DNA from 4 places in the Bacillus sp. SSR7 genome. Region 4 is predicted to be linked to each of the others. Evidence: riboswitches for the same ligand, from Rfam matches in the RefSeq annotation. Region 4 holds a riboswitch; each other region holds the start of a gene.

Region 1 (4,215 bases), on a different contig from region 4:
TAACAATTGAGTAGAAAAAGGGCAGTAGGAGACAATAAAATGGAGTTTCTATGTATGATTATTATCGTGCGCGGAAAGAATCGTGTAACAATACGGAGGTTATAATGCGAAAATTATTATATTTTATAGTATGCAGTAGTGTTATACTTTTTGCTTCACCAAGTGTGTCGGTAGCTCAATATGATGCACCTCTTATGGAAGATGCCCTTTATTCTGTGTTATTCCCGAAAATAAATAAAGCAATTGAAAAACAATATGGGAGCTTGAAGCCTTATCAATGTCCTAAAATTATTAGTTTAAAAAAAGTGTATAGTGGTACATATTTATTTCAAGCAAGTATTGAAGTGACAAAGTATGAACGTGTTGCCGGGAAAATTGCGCCACCCTTTGAGAAGGTAACGATTACATTTAATAACGAAGAAGGCGAATGGGAAGTGACAAAGGTTTCAGTAAAGCGCTTACCAAACGATACGAAACTAAACTGTAAAAAAGCAATATAAAAAATTGTTTGACAAATAAAATGATCCTTTGGTATTGTTAATAGCAACAATTAGATGTTTGAAAATTAAATAGACTTACCTCATCTACTCTCAAAGGTAGAGGCCGCGATAGGAAAGAGTAAGCTATGGGAGATTTAATGGAATCTGTGATCATAGGTTGAAAGGGACTATTGCCGAAATATAAGAATAACCATCTTATTCATATATTGGGACTGCATTGAATAAATGTAGTACTGTCATAAGATTTATTTTATGGAGAGCTATTTGGAGATGTTGATGCGGTTTCTTATTTTGAGGAGATAACAACTCGTTTATTTTTTCAATATATATTTTTCCTAATAAGAAACGCGTGTGAACATTGTTCCGCGCGTTTTTTGTCTATCTAAAAGCGTGCTGCAATGAATAGAAGATTGGGGTTATGAGTTTTAGAGGAAATAAGGGAGGAATTCAAATGTATTTACACGGCACAAGCCGAATAAATGGGCAAGGACACTTAGAAATTGGAGGGTGCGACACGACGCAGCTAGCAAAACAATACGGAACACCACTTTATGTATACGATGAAGAGTCAATTCGAGGAAAGTGCCGCGCGTTTCATCGTGCTTTTAAAGAAAGTGGTTTCTCTTATCAAGTAGCATATGCAAGCAAGGCGTTCTTGTGCATGGAGATGTGCCGAGTAGCTCGTGAAGAGAATATGTCATTAGATGTTGTTTCTGGAGGAGAATTATATACTGCGCTTCAAGCAGGATTTCCGGCATCGCGCATTCATTTTCACGGCAATAATAAAACAGATGAAGAAATTGTGATGGCTCTTCAGGCAAATATTGGTTGTTTTGTCGTAGATAATTTTTTAGAATTAGAAATTTTGCATGATTTAGCAGTGCAACATGGGAAATTTGTGAACATATTAATTCGTGTAACGCCCGGAGTAGAGGCGCACACACATGAATATATTACAACAGGTCAAGATGATTCAAAATTTGGATTTGGCGTGTCAAATGGTCAAGCGATGCAGGCAATTGAGCTTGCTTTACAAAAATCAAATTATAACGTGTTAGGAATTCATTCACATATCGGATCACAAATATTTGAAACAGCCGGCTTTGTGCGAGCGATTGAAGTTCTTCATCAATTTTTAAAAAAAGTGAGAGAGCGAACAAATTATGTAGTAAAAGTGCTAAATGTAGGGGGAGGATTCGGAATACGCTACACAGAGTCCGATACACCATTAACTCTTGAGACATATGTGCGAGCTGTAACAAGTGCGGTGAGAGAACAATTTACAGTATGTGAATATCCACTACCAGAAATATGGGTTGAACCAGGTCGTAGCATTGTAGGTGATGCTGGAACGACACTTTATACAGTCGGATCTGTGAAAGACATTCCTGGTATTCGGAAATATGTGTCAGTGGATGGTGGGATGACTGATAATTTAAGACCTGCTTTATATAACGCTCGTTATGAAGCGATGTTAGCGAATCGAGGGAATGATGAGAACGAGGAAGTTGTTTCGATTGCAGGGAAGTGCTGTGAGAGTGGGGATATGTTAATTTGGGATATTACTCTACCGAAAGTTGCTTCTGCGGATTTACTAGCAATTTCGTGTACAGGGGCATACGGGTACTCAATGGCGAATAATTATAATCGGATTCGTAGACCAGCTGTCGTCTTCGCGAAAGGTGGTACATCACAAATTGTTGTAGAGCGCGAAACATATGAAAATATTATTGGGAACGATCGCATACGTATAAAAGAACTTGTTTAAATGAGGAAAAAGGAGTTGTTCGGATGGGCAATTCCTTTTTTATAAAATAAAGTAATTAAAATATATCGGAAAACTAGGATTGAAAAAAATCAGAATTGTGATAAAATACAAATACAAAGCTTATCAAGAGAAGCGGAGAGAACTGGCCCGGCGAAGCTCGGCAACCTGCTTATAGAAAGCAAGGTGCTAAATCCAGCAAAATGGAATCCATTTTGAAAGATAAGGTAAAATATATTACCGAACAGTCTTTTCGAAATGGGAAAGATTTTTTTTATGAATAAAAAGGGGGGCTGTTCGCGTGAGCGTACGGGAACATTTTGAGGAAGTATCTGAGAAAATTGAAGCGATGCTTGCTGATATGAAATATGGTTCAATTACAATTGTTGTGCAAGATGGAAAAGTCATTCAATTAGAGAAAAGTGAAAAAGTACGTTTAAAGTAAAAAGCGCTGACTAGAAAAACTAGAGGCGGTTTTAACCTATTTCATTAGGTTAAAACCGTCTTTTTGCTTTTACAGGGGGAAAAAACATGTTGACGTATGAAACGTGGGAAGAAAATGATGTTTCATTTTCAGAAGAAGATGAAACGAAAGGCGCATTATCTGTATTAAGTTGGGCTTATAAAGAATATAAAAGTGAAATTGTATACGCATGTAGCTTCGGAGTGGAAGGGATGGTACTGCTGCATCTTATTAACCAAGTAAATCCATCTGCTAAAGTTGTATTTTTGGATACAAACGTACATTTTCAAGAAACGTATGAATTAATTCAAAAAGTGCGGGAACGATTTCCTTTATTGAATATTATAGAAAAACAGCCAGAACTTACACTTGATGAACAAGCCAAAGCGCATGGTGACAAGCTATGGGAAAGCAATCCCAATCTCTGTTGTAAGATTAGAAAAATTTTACCTTTAGAAGCATCATTAGCGAATGAAAAAGCGTGGATATCGGGATTGAGAAGGGAACAATCAGAAACCCGTAAGCATACAAAGTTTATAAATCTAGATCATCGCTTTCAATCTATTAAAGTTTGTCCGCTCATTCATTGGACGTGGAAAGAAGTATGGAGATATGTATACAAACATAGCTTGCCTTATAACCCATTACATGACATTGGATATCCAAGTATTGGGTGTGAGAAGTGTACGTTGCCTGTAGGAGAGGGTGGCGATTCGAGAGATGGTAGATGGGCTGGGAAAGTGAAAACTGAATGTGGTCTTCATTACCAATAAGATGAATTTGAAAATAAAGCTAAGAGAGGGTATAGAAAATGAGTACAAGAAACGAATTAATAAATCGAATAGACGAGACATACGACGTATCACAAATTAAAAAAGAAATTGGGCTAGATAACATTGCGTTAAGTGATTTAGAACTATTAGCGACAGGAGGATATAGCCCGCTTACTGGTTTTTTAGGAAAGAAAGATTATGATTCGGTTGTAGAAACGCTTCGTTTAGCTAATGGGAGCGTTTGGAGTATACCAATTACATTACCAGTAACAGAAGAAGTAGCAGAGACGCTAAAAGTTGGAGAGGAAGTAAAACTTGTTAACGGTGGAAATGTATATGGTGTTATTCAAATAGAAGATATTTTTGTGCCTGATAAGGAAAAAGAAGCGTTACTAGTGTATAAAACGACGGATGAGGCTCATCCTGGAGTGAAAAAATTATACGAAAGACCGAACGTTTACATCGGAGGAGCTATTGTTCTTACGAAACGTTTTGAAAATAATCTGTTTCCTTCTTATCATTTAGATCCAATTGAAACGAGAGAAGAATTTAAAAAACGTGGTTGGAAAACAGTAGTTGGATTCCAAACGAGAAATCCGGTACATCGTGCCCATGAATATATTCAAAAATCTGCTCTTGAAATTGTAGATGGCCTCTTTTTAAATCCGCTCGTTGGGGAAACGAAGTCGGATGATATTCCTGCTGATGTAAGAA
Region 2 (4,215 bases), on a different contig from region 4:
TTATCAAAACTATTACTTTGCTGCTGGCAATTGTATTGGGTCAAACTTTTCATACGACGTATATTTTGCGTTCGTAATAATGTGTGCTTTATCCTTGCCATTACTACTCATAATCATGTCTATCTTTGCTGATTCATATTTAAAATCTTTTGTAATGATATATTCTGCATCCACTTCTTCTATCTTCGCATTTTGTGCTTGTAACATTTTTTTCTGCGTTTCATCCATGCTAGTTAACATACTTTCTGTTTCTTGCCCTTTTAATGTAAATTTCAGTTTATATTTATCTCCGCTTTTCTCCAGCTTCATTTTATCTAAAACTACTTCCGGTACTTCTAATTTATCTATAATATCTTGAGTCGCTTTCATTCCACCAGCGTTTAATTGCTCCTCTGGTACGGTTATAACTTCTCCTGTATTAGGGTTTTTTACCTCACCAGCAACTTTACCATCCACAGTATACACTACAACATCTGTACCGGAAATATTCATTTCAGAACGAGAATTCTTTGTCTTTGGCTCTAATTGCATCTTAGCCTTTAATATATCCATCTCTGTTCCCTCAGCTTTTACCCCTACACCATATGTCATCGTTACATGTTCTTCATTTTTAAAAGCTTCATTCGTTTTCTTGAAAACATCTTTCGCCGTTAATTCCTTTTCTTTTTGAACGGATTCTTTTTTCGGCTCATCCGTCTTTGCTGTTTTCTCATTACTACACCCTACCCCTAGACTGATTGCAAGTACTAAACTTGAAACAAAAATAATTTTTTTCATACTGTTGCCCCCTTTCCCAAAATAATATCACCTCTTTTCCTATGAAATCTATATAATTTTTAATCTATACTCGCTATATAGCGACATGTTTAATAAAGATCTTAAATATGATGTAAATAACGACAACTCATTTCAGGAGGACATTATGAAGGCGATCATTTGCACACAGTATGGACCACCTAACGTTCTTCAGCTTCAAAATATAGAGAAACCTATACCTAAAAAGAACGAAGTATTAGTTAAAATTCACGCAACAAGTGTATCGACTGGAGATTGTAGAATACGCGGATTTAATAGCCCTCTATTATTTTGGATTCCTATGCGACTTATATTAGGACTTAGAAAACCGAGAAACCCTATACTTGGCGTAGAATTAGCAGGAGAGATAGAGGATATCGGGACAGATGTAACTCAATTTAAAAAAGGGGATCAAATTTTTGCATTAACAGAACTCAATCTTGGTGGTTATGCCGAATACACATGCGTGCATGAAAGTGGATTAATAACATTAAAACCTACCAATGTAACGTATGAAGAAGCGGCAGTTATTCCTTTTGGTGGAACTTCAGCGTTGCATTTTCTGAGAAAAGGCCGGATAAAAAAGGGGCAACAAGTTCTCATATATGGCGCCTCTGGATCAGTAGGAACAGCTGCCATACAACTCGCTAAATATTTTGGTACGACCGTTACGGCTGTTTGTAGTAATTCAAATTTTGAACTCGTGCAATCTTTAGGGGCTGACAAAGTAATCGATTATACGAAAGAAGATTTTACTAAGCGGGGGGAATACTATGATGTTATATTTGATGCAGTTGGAAAATATAAAAAATCCCTTTGTAAACAAGTATTAACACCTAATGGAATATATGTATCTGTTAATGGAATGATGGCAAAAGTAAGTAAAGAAGATATGTTTCTACTAAAAAAACTAACTGAAACAGAAAATTTAAAGCCTGTTATTGATAGAACTTACCGGTTAGAAGAGATTGCTGAAGCCCATATGTATGTAGAAAACGGGCATAAAAAGGGGAACGTTTCGATTACCTTAAAATAAAATATATTCAGAAAATAACGTTGACAATTCTTTTTGTAAGATTTACTATTAGTACCATATTAAAAAACTACATACACATACTCTTATCAAGAGTGGCGGAGGGACTGGCCCGATGATGCCCGGCAACCGAGCTTATAACGTATAAGCTAAGGTGCTAATTCCTGCAAAACGAGTTCTCGTTTTGAAAGATAAGAGAGGAATCTATTTTGTCTATTCGGCACCTCTCTTATTTTTGAGAGGTGCTTTTTATTTTGGAACGTATATTTAAGGGGGAATTATAGATGAAGAAAGTATTATTAAGCATTGTAAGTGGGGCTGTATTATTATTAAGCGCATGTAGCGGGAGTTCAGATAAAGAAGTAAAAGCGTTAGATGAGAAAAAGATTACTGTCGGTGTAACAGGAGGGCCGCATGAACAAATTTTTGAAAAGGTAAAAGAAGTAGCAGCGAAAGACGGTCTCGAAATCGATATAAAAGTATTTAATGATTATGTAGCACCGAACGTATCCCTCGATGAAAAAAGCCTTGATGTAAATAGCTATCAAACAAAATCATATTTAGACGTATTTAAAGCGGAACGTAATATGAAATTAACCGAAGTATTTTCAACAGTAACATTCCCTATGGGCGTATATTCAAAAAGCTTAAAGGATGTAAAAGAATTAAAAGAGGGCGATGCAATTGCTGTACCGAATGACCCAACGAATGAACTTCGAGCTTTAAAACTATTTGAAAAAGCAGGAGTTTTAAAAGTGGATCCAAAAGCTACAGAAAAAGCGACTGCAAAAGCGACTGCAAAAGATGTAATTGAAAATCCAAAAAATTTAAAGATCGTTGAATTAGAGGCATCTCAATTACCAACACAACTAAGTGAAGTAAAAGCAGCTGCCATTAATACAAACTTTGCATTAGGTGCAAAATTAAGCCCTGCGAAAGATTCTATCTTCCGTGAAGGAAAAGATTCACCATATGTGAACTGGGTCGTTGTTCGTACTGAAAATAAAGATGATGCTGTTGTAAATAAATTAAAGAAAGCTTATCAATCTAAAGAAGTAAAAGAATTTATCGAGAAAAAATTTGATGGTTCTGTTTTACCGTCTTGGTAGGAGCTGACGATAATGATTGAATTAAAAAATGTATCCAAAGTATTTACAACAAAAAAGGGGAATGTGGAAGCTCTTAAGTCTACTTCTCTTCAAGTAAAAAAGGGCGAAGTATTTGGAATCATTGGATATAGTGGTGCTGGCAAAAGTACATTAATTCGCTGTGTAAATTTATTAGAAAAACCAACGACAGGAAATATCATTGTAAACGAGCAAGATTTAACAACACTGTCTACAAAAGAACTAGCAAAAGCGCGACAAAAAATCGGAATGATATTTCAAGGGTTCAACTTACTTAAAACTGTTACCGTTTATGAAAATATCGCATTGCCGTTACGCCTTGCTGGCATTCCAAAAGTAGAAATTGCAAAAAGAGTAGAAAAGTATTTACGTATTGTCGACCTTTTTAATCGAAAAGACGCCTATCCGAGTGAACTTTCTGGTGGTCAGAAACAACGTGTGGCCATCGCTCGTGCACTATCACACGAACCGGAAGTGTTATTAAGTGATGAAGCAACGAGCGCTTTAGATCCAGAAACAACTGACTCTATTCTTGATTTACTATTAAAAATCAATGAAGAAATCGGAATTACAATTTTACTCATTACACATGAAATGAACGTTATCCAGCGTATATGTGACCGAGTTGCTGTTATGGAACATGGAGCAGTAGTTGAAAGTGGCACCGTGAAAGAGATATTCACAAATCCACAGCATGTAACAACAAAGAAATTCGTAAATAGTGCATTTGCAGCGAAAATCCCAGCCGAAGTACAAAAAGAACTACAAAGAACCGGAGAAATCGTAACACTTTCATTTATAGGAACTTCTTCTGGTGAACCAGCGTTAGCTGTTGCTACAAAACGATTCCAAGTATATCCAAATATTTTATCCGGTAATATTACTCAATTAAAACATGAAGCATACGGGAAACTTGTCATTCATATGCAAGGGAAACAAAATGAAATCAACCGTGCTTTATCATTTTTACAAGAGCAAGGAATCATCATAGAAGGAGGTAGAACAGATTATGGGAAACAAGTCCTTTTTGGATGAATGGGGTAAAGTCATATGGGAAGCAACCATTCAAACTTTTCAAATGACATCTATTTCATTACTCATCTCGATCCTTATTGCACTGCCACTTGGTGTCACGCTTGTTTTAACAAGACCTGGTGGACAGCATGAAAATAAAATCATCTATCCTATTCTTAATACAATTATTAATATCATTCGCTCTCTTCCATTTATCATTCTATTATTCTTCATTTTACCTTTTAC
Region 3 (4,215 bases), on a different contig from region 4:
CCTTTCTTTCCTTTAATAACTCCATAATTTGCTTTTGAATTGTTACATCTAATGCTGTCGTAGGTTCATCCGCAATAACGAGTTTTGGGTGGCAAACAAATGCGATTGCTAAACAAATACGTTGCCTCATGCCTCCGCTTAATTGATGTGGGTACTGTTCAAAGCGTTTCTCTGCTTCATGTATCCCTAAATCATTTAACAAGTTAATCGCAATTTCTTTTGCTTCTTTTTTCGATTTCTTTTCGTGTTGCAAAATCACCTCTGTAATTTGCCTTCCCACCTTCATCGTCGGATTTAAAGATGAAAGTGGGTCTTGAAAGATAAACGAAATATCTTTCCCTCGAATTTGATTCCATTCTGATTCTTGTAGATTCGTTAATTCCTTTGATTCAAAAGATATATTTCCATCATCAATATGAATTGATTCTTGATTTAAGCCGATAATAGATTGTGCTGTAACACTTTTCCCTGAACCACTTTCTCCTACAAGTGCAACTATTTCACCTTCGCTAATAGAAAAGGAAACATGCTTCACAATTGCTTGTTTACTATTCTCTTTTTCAACGGCTAACGTTACGTTTTCTAAAGATAAGAGCTGTCCCATGTTTTTTCTCCTTTCGATTCCGTTTTACGATTTTTGGATCAATTGCATCTTGTAAACCATCACCAATTGCGTTAAACGCGAACATAATGAGCGCAATCATGATTGCTGGGAAGAATAGCTGCCACCATTCCCCACTCAATAATGTCCCAAGTGCATCATTCGTCATCGTCCCCCAGCTCGCTGCCGGTGATTGCACTCCTAGTCCAATAAAGCTTAAAAATGATTCTGAGAAAATAGCTGCTGGAATTGTAAATGATAAATTTACGATAATAATGCCCGTTAAGTTCGGAATTAAATGCCCGTATATAATTTTTATATGTGATGTACCTAACCGCTCCGCTGCAATAACAAACTCTCTTTGTTTTAAAGATAAGACTTGCGCCCTAACGAGACGTGCCATACCAATCCATCCTGTTAATGCAAGGGCGATGATAATGGTAAAAAGACCTGGTTTCATAACAATTAATAGTAAAATAACAATTAATAAATATGGGATACCGTATAACACTTCGATTCCTCGTATAATCCACTCATCAATTAATGTCCCAAGGCGATTGCGCCCTCTCACATATCCACTAAATCCTCCGATTAGCACACCAAGTCCTATATCAAGAGCAGCTGCCACTAATCCAACTGTTAATGAAATTTTCCCGCCAGCCCAAGTACGTGCCCATATATCTCTTCCCAAATCATCTGTTCCGAACCAATGCTCACTACTAGGTGGTAAGTTTGTTGCCTCTTTTACTTGTTCACTCGCAGTAAATGGCGTTAAACTTTCACCAACAAGTGAGAAAACAATAATGAGTAATAACGTCACTGATCCTAAAACTGCGATTGGATTCGATACAAACTTACGAAACACTTCTTTCTTTCGGCTAATCTTTTGCTGATCTTTATTTATTGTTAATTCTTTTTTCTCTTCATTTGTTAATAACTGGTCATTAATTTCATAAGCTCCCATCTAAACATCCCCCTCCTTACGTAATAGAACGAATACGTGGATCAACAATACGGTGAATAATATCTGTAATAAAAATACATACAATTAAAAGTGCACTATAAAAAATGGTTGTTCCCATAATCACTGGATAATCTCGATTAAAAATACTATCTACAAAATATTTTCCGAGACCAGGAATTGAAAAAATCTTTTCAATAACGAAAGTACCTGTTAAAAGTCCCGCCATTAATGGTCCGACAAATGTAAGTACTGGAACAATCGCATTTCGAAGAGCATGTCTTATAATAATCTTCTTAATCGGTATACCTTTCGCTCTCGCTAACTTAATATAATCACTCTGCAGTACTTCGATCATATTAGAGCGAACAAATCTTGTAATCACTGCGATTGGTCCTAACGCTAATGCAAAGGATGGCAATACCGTATGTTCAAATGTACCCCAAGAGGCTACTGGTAAGAGCTCGAATTGAATAGCGAATACTTGTATAAATAGTGGTGCTAAAATAAAACTCGGAATAGAAATACCGAGGATGGCAAGTAAACTTACACCGTAATCAATTACCTTCCCATGATAGAGAGCAGCAAATGTACCTGCAGCAATTCCGACTAGCAATGAAATAACAAGTGCTTGTAAACCAATAATTGCTGATGGACCAAAACCAGTTGTTATAATTTCTGATACACCTTGCCCGGTTGATTGAACAGATTCACCAAAATCAAAATGAACTACGCCGTCTAAATAAGCAACATATTGATTCCATAACGGTTCATCAAGGTGATACTTCGCTCTCATGTTTTGGATCACTTCTTCAGGAAAGATTTTTGCATCTGATGAAAATGGATCCCCCGGAATAATATGCATAATTAGAAATGTCACCGTCGTAATAACCCATAGCGTGAACACCATAACTGATAATTTTTTAATTACATACACTTTAATAACCCCCTAAACACATATATTTACTCAGTTTTATGAACGTACTTTTTCCATTACTCCCTTTTCTCTTTTTAGAATACAAAAAGCCTTGATCTTAAAAAATAAGATCAAGGCTTAATAAACAAAGGCCCATCACTTATCTTTCAAGACTTGCTTGCTGGAATTAGCACGGTGTTCCTATTACAGAACCCGCTGCTGAGGTGTCATAGGGCCAGTCCCTCTACCTCTCTGGATAAGTAAATTGCTATATTATTATTTGGTTCAAATTGTATATTTCGAATTATAATTCTGAAAAAACGAAAAGTCAATCAAATTGGATATATTTAGAAAAATCAGTTTTTAATACTTTTATTTATCTATATCGCGTTTCGCCTATAATAAAAAAAGATATGAAAGTAGCTATAAGATGGCCCCCTTACTTCTAGCTACTATAGGATTACCCTTAACAATCGTTATACTTGTCATCATCGGCTTCTACAAACTCTTCATCAAAAAGAAAAGTATCACCTCTTTTTATACCCCTTTCGATAATATTACCGGGCAAACTATTTCCGAATTTCACGAAGAACAGAAGATATTAGTATCCGAGGATGAAGACGAAGATGGCAAGAAGAAAAAATAACCTTGCATAGGCAAGGTTATTTTTTCGTTTCTGCTTGAAATCGTTTATAGTATGTCGATGCTGTTGCAAAGTTAATTTCTATATCACGAATCAACGATGAATCTTCTTCTTTAGCTAACTTCTGTAATTTTTTCATTGCTTGTTCCGATTCATTCAAGAAACCAACATATACCTCATGTTCTTGCTCTTTCGACTTTGGAACACGAATTTCTTTTCGCATATGATCAATATCTTCTAACATGCTCGTTGTTACTTTTTGCACATCTTCTTTATATGTAGCAGTCGTTATTTCCTTACCACCCTTTTCTTTTGCCACTTCAAATAACTGTAGTGCCTTATTAATCTCTTTATTCATTTTCAAATCGTATTTTTCATGTACTGCACGGTATTCTTTCATCTCTTCTGTTTGTTCTGTAGATTGCTCTACCTTTTCTTTCGGTTCTTTCGTATCTTTATTTCCATTACACCCTGCTAGAAGAATCATACTTCCCATTACGGCAATACCCAAAACCTTCTTCATCTCTTCTTCTCCTTTTATCTACAGCTACTACTTATTATAATTTCTTTTATCTCCACTTGTTATTATACCGAGAACATCCTACTTTTTACACTTAAGACGACATCGTAACATGTATACCAACATGTTTGTCACAGTATCGTCACTTTATACAAATAACTTTTGCACTGCTTTACTACATCACCTTACAAAACTATATGAGATATTTCAAAGCAATGAAAAAAGAACTGATTCAAATATTCCCTTTGAATCAGTTCTTTTTTGTTAAGCCTCTAAATTTTGTCTTGCTTGCAGTTCAAACTGCTTTTCACTTCTTCTAGCCATAAATAAATAGCATAGTACCGCACCAATTTCACAAAGAGCTATTACAACACCCATCGGTAATGCGGTGTTACTTCCACCAATACCTACTAGCGGTGCAACAAGCGCTCCTGAAATGAACTGTAATAAACCTAATAAAGCTGATGCTGTTCCTGCAGCTTGTTTTTGATTTCTCATCGCTAATGAGAACCCCGTTGTTGAGACAACCCCAACACTTGATACGACAAGGAATAACGAGCATAAAACACCAATT
Region 4 (4,215 bases):
TAAATTGGTCATATCAACAAATGTATGTGAAACACCGTAACGGGAGAGAACTTCAGTTATCATTCGATAAGTCCCTCCGTATACGTCTTCTGAAATGAGTACGTGATCACCTTGTGAAAGGAGGAGGAATGCAGTAGAAATCGCTGCAATTCCTGATGCGAAGGCAAATCCTTTTGTTCCGCCTTCTAATAAAGCAATGATGTCTTCAAGAGCTTCACGAGTTGGATTGCCTGACCTGCTATAGTCATATTTCCCGAACGTATCTACATCAAATTGGTGAAATGTTGATGTGTTATAGATGGGAACGTTAACAGCTCCTGTTTGCGAGTCATGTTTATATTGGTTGTGCAGTAAGAGTGTATCTATAGAATAATTCATATTCTTACACCTTCTTTTACAAGTTTAACGGCTTGCTGTAAGTCTTGAATTAAATCGTTACTATTTTCAATGCCAACGGAAAATCGAAGAAGACGATTACATACACCGTTTGCTGTTCTAATTTCTTCTGGAATATCAGCGTGTGTTTGCGTTGCTGGATATGTCATTAAACTTTCAACACCACCGAGACTTTCAGCAAATGTAATTAAGGATAAAGATTGTAAGAATGGATTAATCCATGTTTCATCTTTCAGACGAAATGAGATCATGCCGCCTCTTCCAGGATAAAATACATCTGTCACCCCGTCCTCATCATTTAAATAAGCAACAACTGCTTTTGCATTTTCTTCATGTTGTCTCATGCGAAGCGCTAGCGTTTTCATACCACGAATCAATAGCCATGAGTCAAATGGACTTAAGACCGCACCAGAGGCATTGTGATAATGAGCGATTTCCTCACAAAGTTCCTTTCCTTTTGCAACGACAAGTCCGCTTAGTACATCGTTATGACCACCTAAATATTTCGTTGCGCTATGAAGTACGATATCGGCACCTTCTGTTAATGGCTGTTGTATATAAGGCGTGTAGAATGTGTTGTCTACAATAAGAAGTAGTCCGTGTCTTTTCGCTACAGTTGCGACAGCGGCAATATCGGTAACTTGCATTAATGGATTAGTTGGGGTTTCTATGAAAATAGCCTTCGTTTTCGTTGTGATGGCTTGCTCAATTTGTTTAATAGATTGTGTATTTACGTATCTACATCGAACATTCCACTTTTTTTCGTGCTCAGAAAATAATCGATAAGTGCCACCGTATAAATCTTCGGAAACAATAAGTTCGTCCCCAGAGCGGAATAGGGAAAGAACAAGAAGAACGGCTGCCATCCCTGAACTACAGGCATAACCTTGTTCGCCGCATTCTAAGTCTGCGATTGCCTGTTCTAATAGGCCGCGCGTTGGATTTCCAGTTCGTGAATAATCAAATCCAGTAGATTTACCAATTCCTTCGTGACGATAAGCAGTTGAAAAATAAACAGGTGGATTAACAGTTCCTGTTGTAGTTTCACTCCGGTTTCCGATTTGCGCTAGTTTTGTTTCGATAGTTGACATGTGAAAATTCCTCCTTTTTAAATTGAACCATTAATTGAATATAAAATAAAAAAAGCCTTCTAAGAAGAAGGCTTTCGGTTTGAATAGAGTCTTCTTCTCATCTGTCAAATCTTTCACAATTTGCTGGAATTAGCACCTTATTAACAAATGTTAATGGTTGCTGAGGCGTCATAGGGCCAGTCCCTCTACCTCTCTAGATAAGAATGTTCGTATGAAATTTTATTATGGTTTTAACTTTACAACAAAAGATAATTGAATTGCAACTTTATTTTAAATAATTTTTATTTTTCCGCAAGTGTCATTGACTTTTGTATTTGTGCGTGCTAAATTTATAAAAAAATTAACAAACATTGTTAAAAGGGGAACGCATTTCCTTTTAGCTACATAAATAAAATAATAAAGACAAACTCTTATTGAGAGCGGTGGAGGGAAAGGCCCTGTGAAACCCGGCAACCTTCAAACGAAATGTTTGAAACGGTGCTAATACCTGCAAAACGAATGTTTTGCATAATAAGAGGAGGATCGATTATGTCCCCCTCTTCAAAGTGAAGAGGGGGTTTTTATATTGATAGAAATGAGGGAGATTTGTGAAATTGCTAGATTTATTATCAAAAGGAATTGTAATAGGTGATGGTGCGGTTGGGACGTTATTACATTCACATGGTTTGCAAAGTAGTTTTGAAGAATTGAATATATCTGATCCAGATTTAATTATATCGATTCATAAGCAATATGTAGCGGCTGGGGCAGATGTGATTCAAACAAATACGTACGGAGCAAATGAAGCGAAATTACGTATGTATGGATTAGAAAATCAAGTTACTAAAATTAATAGAGCGGCAGTAAAACTGGCGAAAGCATCTGTTACAGACAGAAATGCAATTTTAGGCACAATTGGTGGTATGAAACATATCGGGGCGGTTACGACAACTGATATGGAGCGAGAATTTATGTTACTGGAACAGGCAAGTGCATTATTAGAAGAACAGGTTGATGGACTGCTATTAGAGACTTTTTATGATGAGTTTGAATTACTTCATGCTGTTCAGGTGTTACGAAAAGAAACGAATATTCCAATTGTAGCGCAATTGGCGTTACATGAGGCGGGTACGACTCAAAATGGAAATGATGTAAATGAAATATTAAAACAGCTTTTAGATTACGGTGCAAATGTTGTTGGATTGAACTGCCAACTAGGGCCACTTCATATGACGGAAGCTTTTAAAATGATATCGATTCCGAAAAATGGTTACTTGTCAGCATATCCAAATGCAGGTCTCCCAAATTATGTGGAGGGACGCTACGTATATGAGGGAAGTCCAGCTTATTTCGAAGCGATGACACCGAAATTTATTGAGCAAGGTATTCGGTTATTGGGTGGTTGCTGTGGCACGACTCCAGAACATATTGAAAGTATGAAACGTGCTACTTTAAATGTTACGCCTGTAATAGAAAAGGATACGGTTCAAAGACCAAAAGTAGTTCATACACATGAGAAACGTTCAAAAGCTCATGTCACTTTAGCAGAGAAAGCAAAAAAACAAACGACAGTCGTAGTGGAATTAGATCCACCAAAAACGTTAGATACGCAGCGATTTTTTGAAGGCGCAAGAGCATTGAAAAGAGCTGGAGCAGATGCTATTACACTAGCAGATAATTCATTAGCATCGCCTCGTATCTCGAATATGGCAATGGGAGCATTATTAACGAAGCATGATATTCCGGTATTGACGCACTTAACATGTAGAGACCATAACGTCATCGGACTACAATCTCACTTACTAGGTCTATCAGCATTAGGTATGGAAGAAGTGTTAGCTTTAACTGGAGATCCAGCGCGTGTTGGTGATTTTCCAGGTGCCACTTCTGTATATGATTTATCCTCTATTGAGCTCATTAAAATGATTAAAGAAATGAATGATGGGCGCTCTATTTTAGGGAAATCCATTGGACCGGCAACAAGGTTTTCTGTGGGCGGTGCATTTAACCCGCATGTAAGACATTTAAAAGCAGCGGTTAAGCGAATGGAACGGAAAATAGATGCTGGAGCGGAATACTTCTTAACGCAGCCAATTTACGATATCGCGTTAATTGAAGAAGTGTATGAGGCGACAAAGCATTTGGAACAGCCTATTTTTATTGGGATTATGCCATTAATAAGTAAACGGAATGCAGATTTCCTTCATTTTGAGGTGCCAGGCATTACGCTGCCTGACGTAGTAAGGGAGAGAATGGATGGGCATGAAACGAAAGAGGCAGCAATTGAGGAAGGAGTTCGCATTTCACAAGAACTAATTGATGCGGCGATGAAATATTTTAACGGCATTTATCTTATTACACCATTTCTAAAATATGAAATTACAGAACATCTTGTTAAATATGTGAGAGAAAAGCAAGAAGTGAAAGAAGGTATTAATTGATGAAATGTATAGAAGAAAAATTACAAAATAACATCTTAATATTAGATGGTGCAATGGGAACGATGATCCAGCAAGAGGACTTAACTGCGGAAGATTTCGGAGGAGAGGAGTACGAAGGTTGTAATGAGTATTTAGTAGAAACAAGACCAGATGTTATTTTAAAGATTCATAAAGCTTATATTGAAGCTGGAGCGGATATTATTGAAACAAATACATTTGGGGCGACAAATATTGTACTAAGTGATTATGAGTTATCTCATTTAGACGAGGAGCTAAATGAGAAGGCAGCGCGTTTAGCGAAGCAAGCA

The links. Region 4 has a riboswitch for S-adenosylmethionine ahead of AC0NJG_RS05270 (bifunctional homocysteine S-methyltransferase/methylenetetrahydrofolate reductase). Riboswitches for the same ligand answer to the same signal wherever they lie in the genome.
Region 1: it holds a riboswitch for S-adenosylmethionine, as region 4 does, so the genes downstream of both, AC0NJG_RS08790 (YezD family protein) here and AC0NJG_RS05270 (bifunctional homocysteine S-methyltransferase/methylenetetrahydrofolate reductase) in region 4, are expected to answer to the same signal.
Region 2: it holds a riboswitch for S-adenosylmethionine, as region 4 does, so the genes downstream of both, AC0NJG_RS25575 (MetQ/NlpA family ABC transporter substrate-binding protein) here and AC0NJG_RS05270 (bifunctional homocysteine S-methyltransferase/methylenetetrahydrofolate reductase) in region 4, are expected to answer to the same signal.
Region 3: it holds a riboswitch for S-adenosylmethionine, as region 4 does, so the genes downstream of both, AC0NJG_RS25620 (ABC transporter permease) here and AC0NJG_RS05270 (bifunctional homocysteine S-methyltransferase/methylenetetrahydrofolate reductase) in region 4, are expected to answer to the same signal.

Annotation. Positions count from the first base shown of each region.
Region 1 is NZ_JBVVXV010000003.1:286,657-290,871, reverse strand. It holds gene AC0NJG_RS08800 (DUF3888 domain-containing protein) at 105-500, shown strand; lysine riboswitch at 590-771, shown strand; gene lysA (diaminopimelate decarboxylase) at 952-2,268, shown strand; SAM riboswitch class I at 2,386-2,494, shown strand; gene AC0NJG_RS08790 (YezD family protein) at 2,567-2,710, shown strand; gene AC0NJG_RS08785 (phosphoadenylyl-sulfate reductase) at 2,797-3,501, shown strand; gene sat (sulfate adenylyltransferase) at 3,540-4,215, shown strand, end outside.
Region 2 is NZ_JBVVXV010000020.1:15,279-19,493, reverse strand. It holds gene AC0NJG_RS25585 (DUF6612 family protein) at 13-777, opposite strand; gene AC0NJG_RS25580 (NAD(P)-dependent alcohol dehydrogenase) at 923-1,831, shown strand; SAM riboswitch class I at 1,912-2,026, shown strand; gene AC0NJG_RS25575 (MetQ/NlpA family ABC transporter substrate-binding protein) at 2,113-2,937, shown strand; gene AC0NJG_RS25570 (methionine ABC transporter ATP-binding protein) at 2,950-3,990, shown strand; gene AC0NJG_RS25565 (methionine ABC transporter permease) at 3,965-4,215, shown strand, end outside.
Region 3 is NZ_JBVVXV010000020.1:24,428-28,642, reverse strand. It holds gene AC0NJG_RS25630 (ABC transporter ATP-binding protein) at 1-604, opposite strand, end outside; gene AC0NJG_RS25625 (ABC transporter permease) at 561-1,565, opposite strand; gene AC0NJG_RS25620 (ABC transporter permease) at 1,582-2,499, opposite strand; SAM riboswitch class I at 2,636-2,741, opposite strand; gene AC0NJG_RS25615 (DUF3951 domain-containing protein) at 2,909-3,124, shown strand; gene AC0NJG_RS25610 (hypothetical protein) at 3,141-3,644, opposite strand; gene AC0NJG_RS25605 (multidrug effflux MFS transporter) at 3,906-4,215, opposite strand, start outside.
Region 4 is NZ_JBVVXV010000002.1:245,801-250,015, forward strand. It holds gene metC (cystathionine beta-lyase) at 1-378, opposite strand, end outside; gene metI (cystathionine gamma-synthase/O-acetylhomoserine thiolyase) at 375-1,487, opposite strand; SAM riboswitch class I at 1,582-1,691, opposite strand; SAM riboswitch class I at 1,895-2,004, shown strand; gene AC0NJG_RS05270 (bifunctional homocysteine S-methyltransferase/methylenetetrahydrofolate reductase) at 2,075-3,907, shown strand; gene metH (methionine synthase) at 3,907-4,215, shown strand, end outside.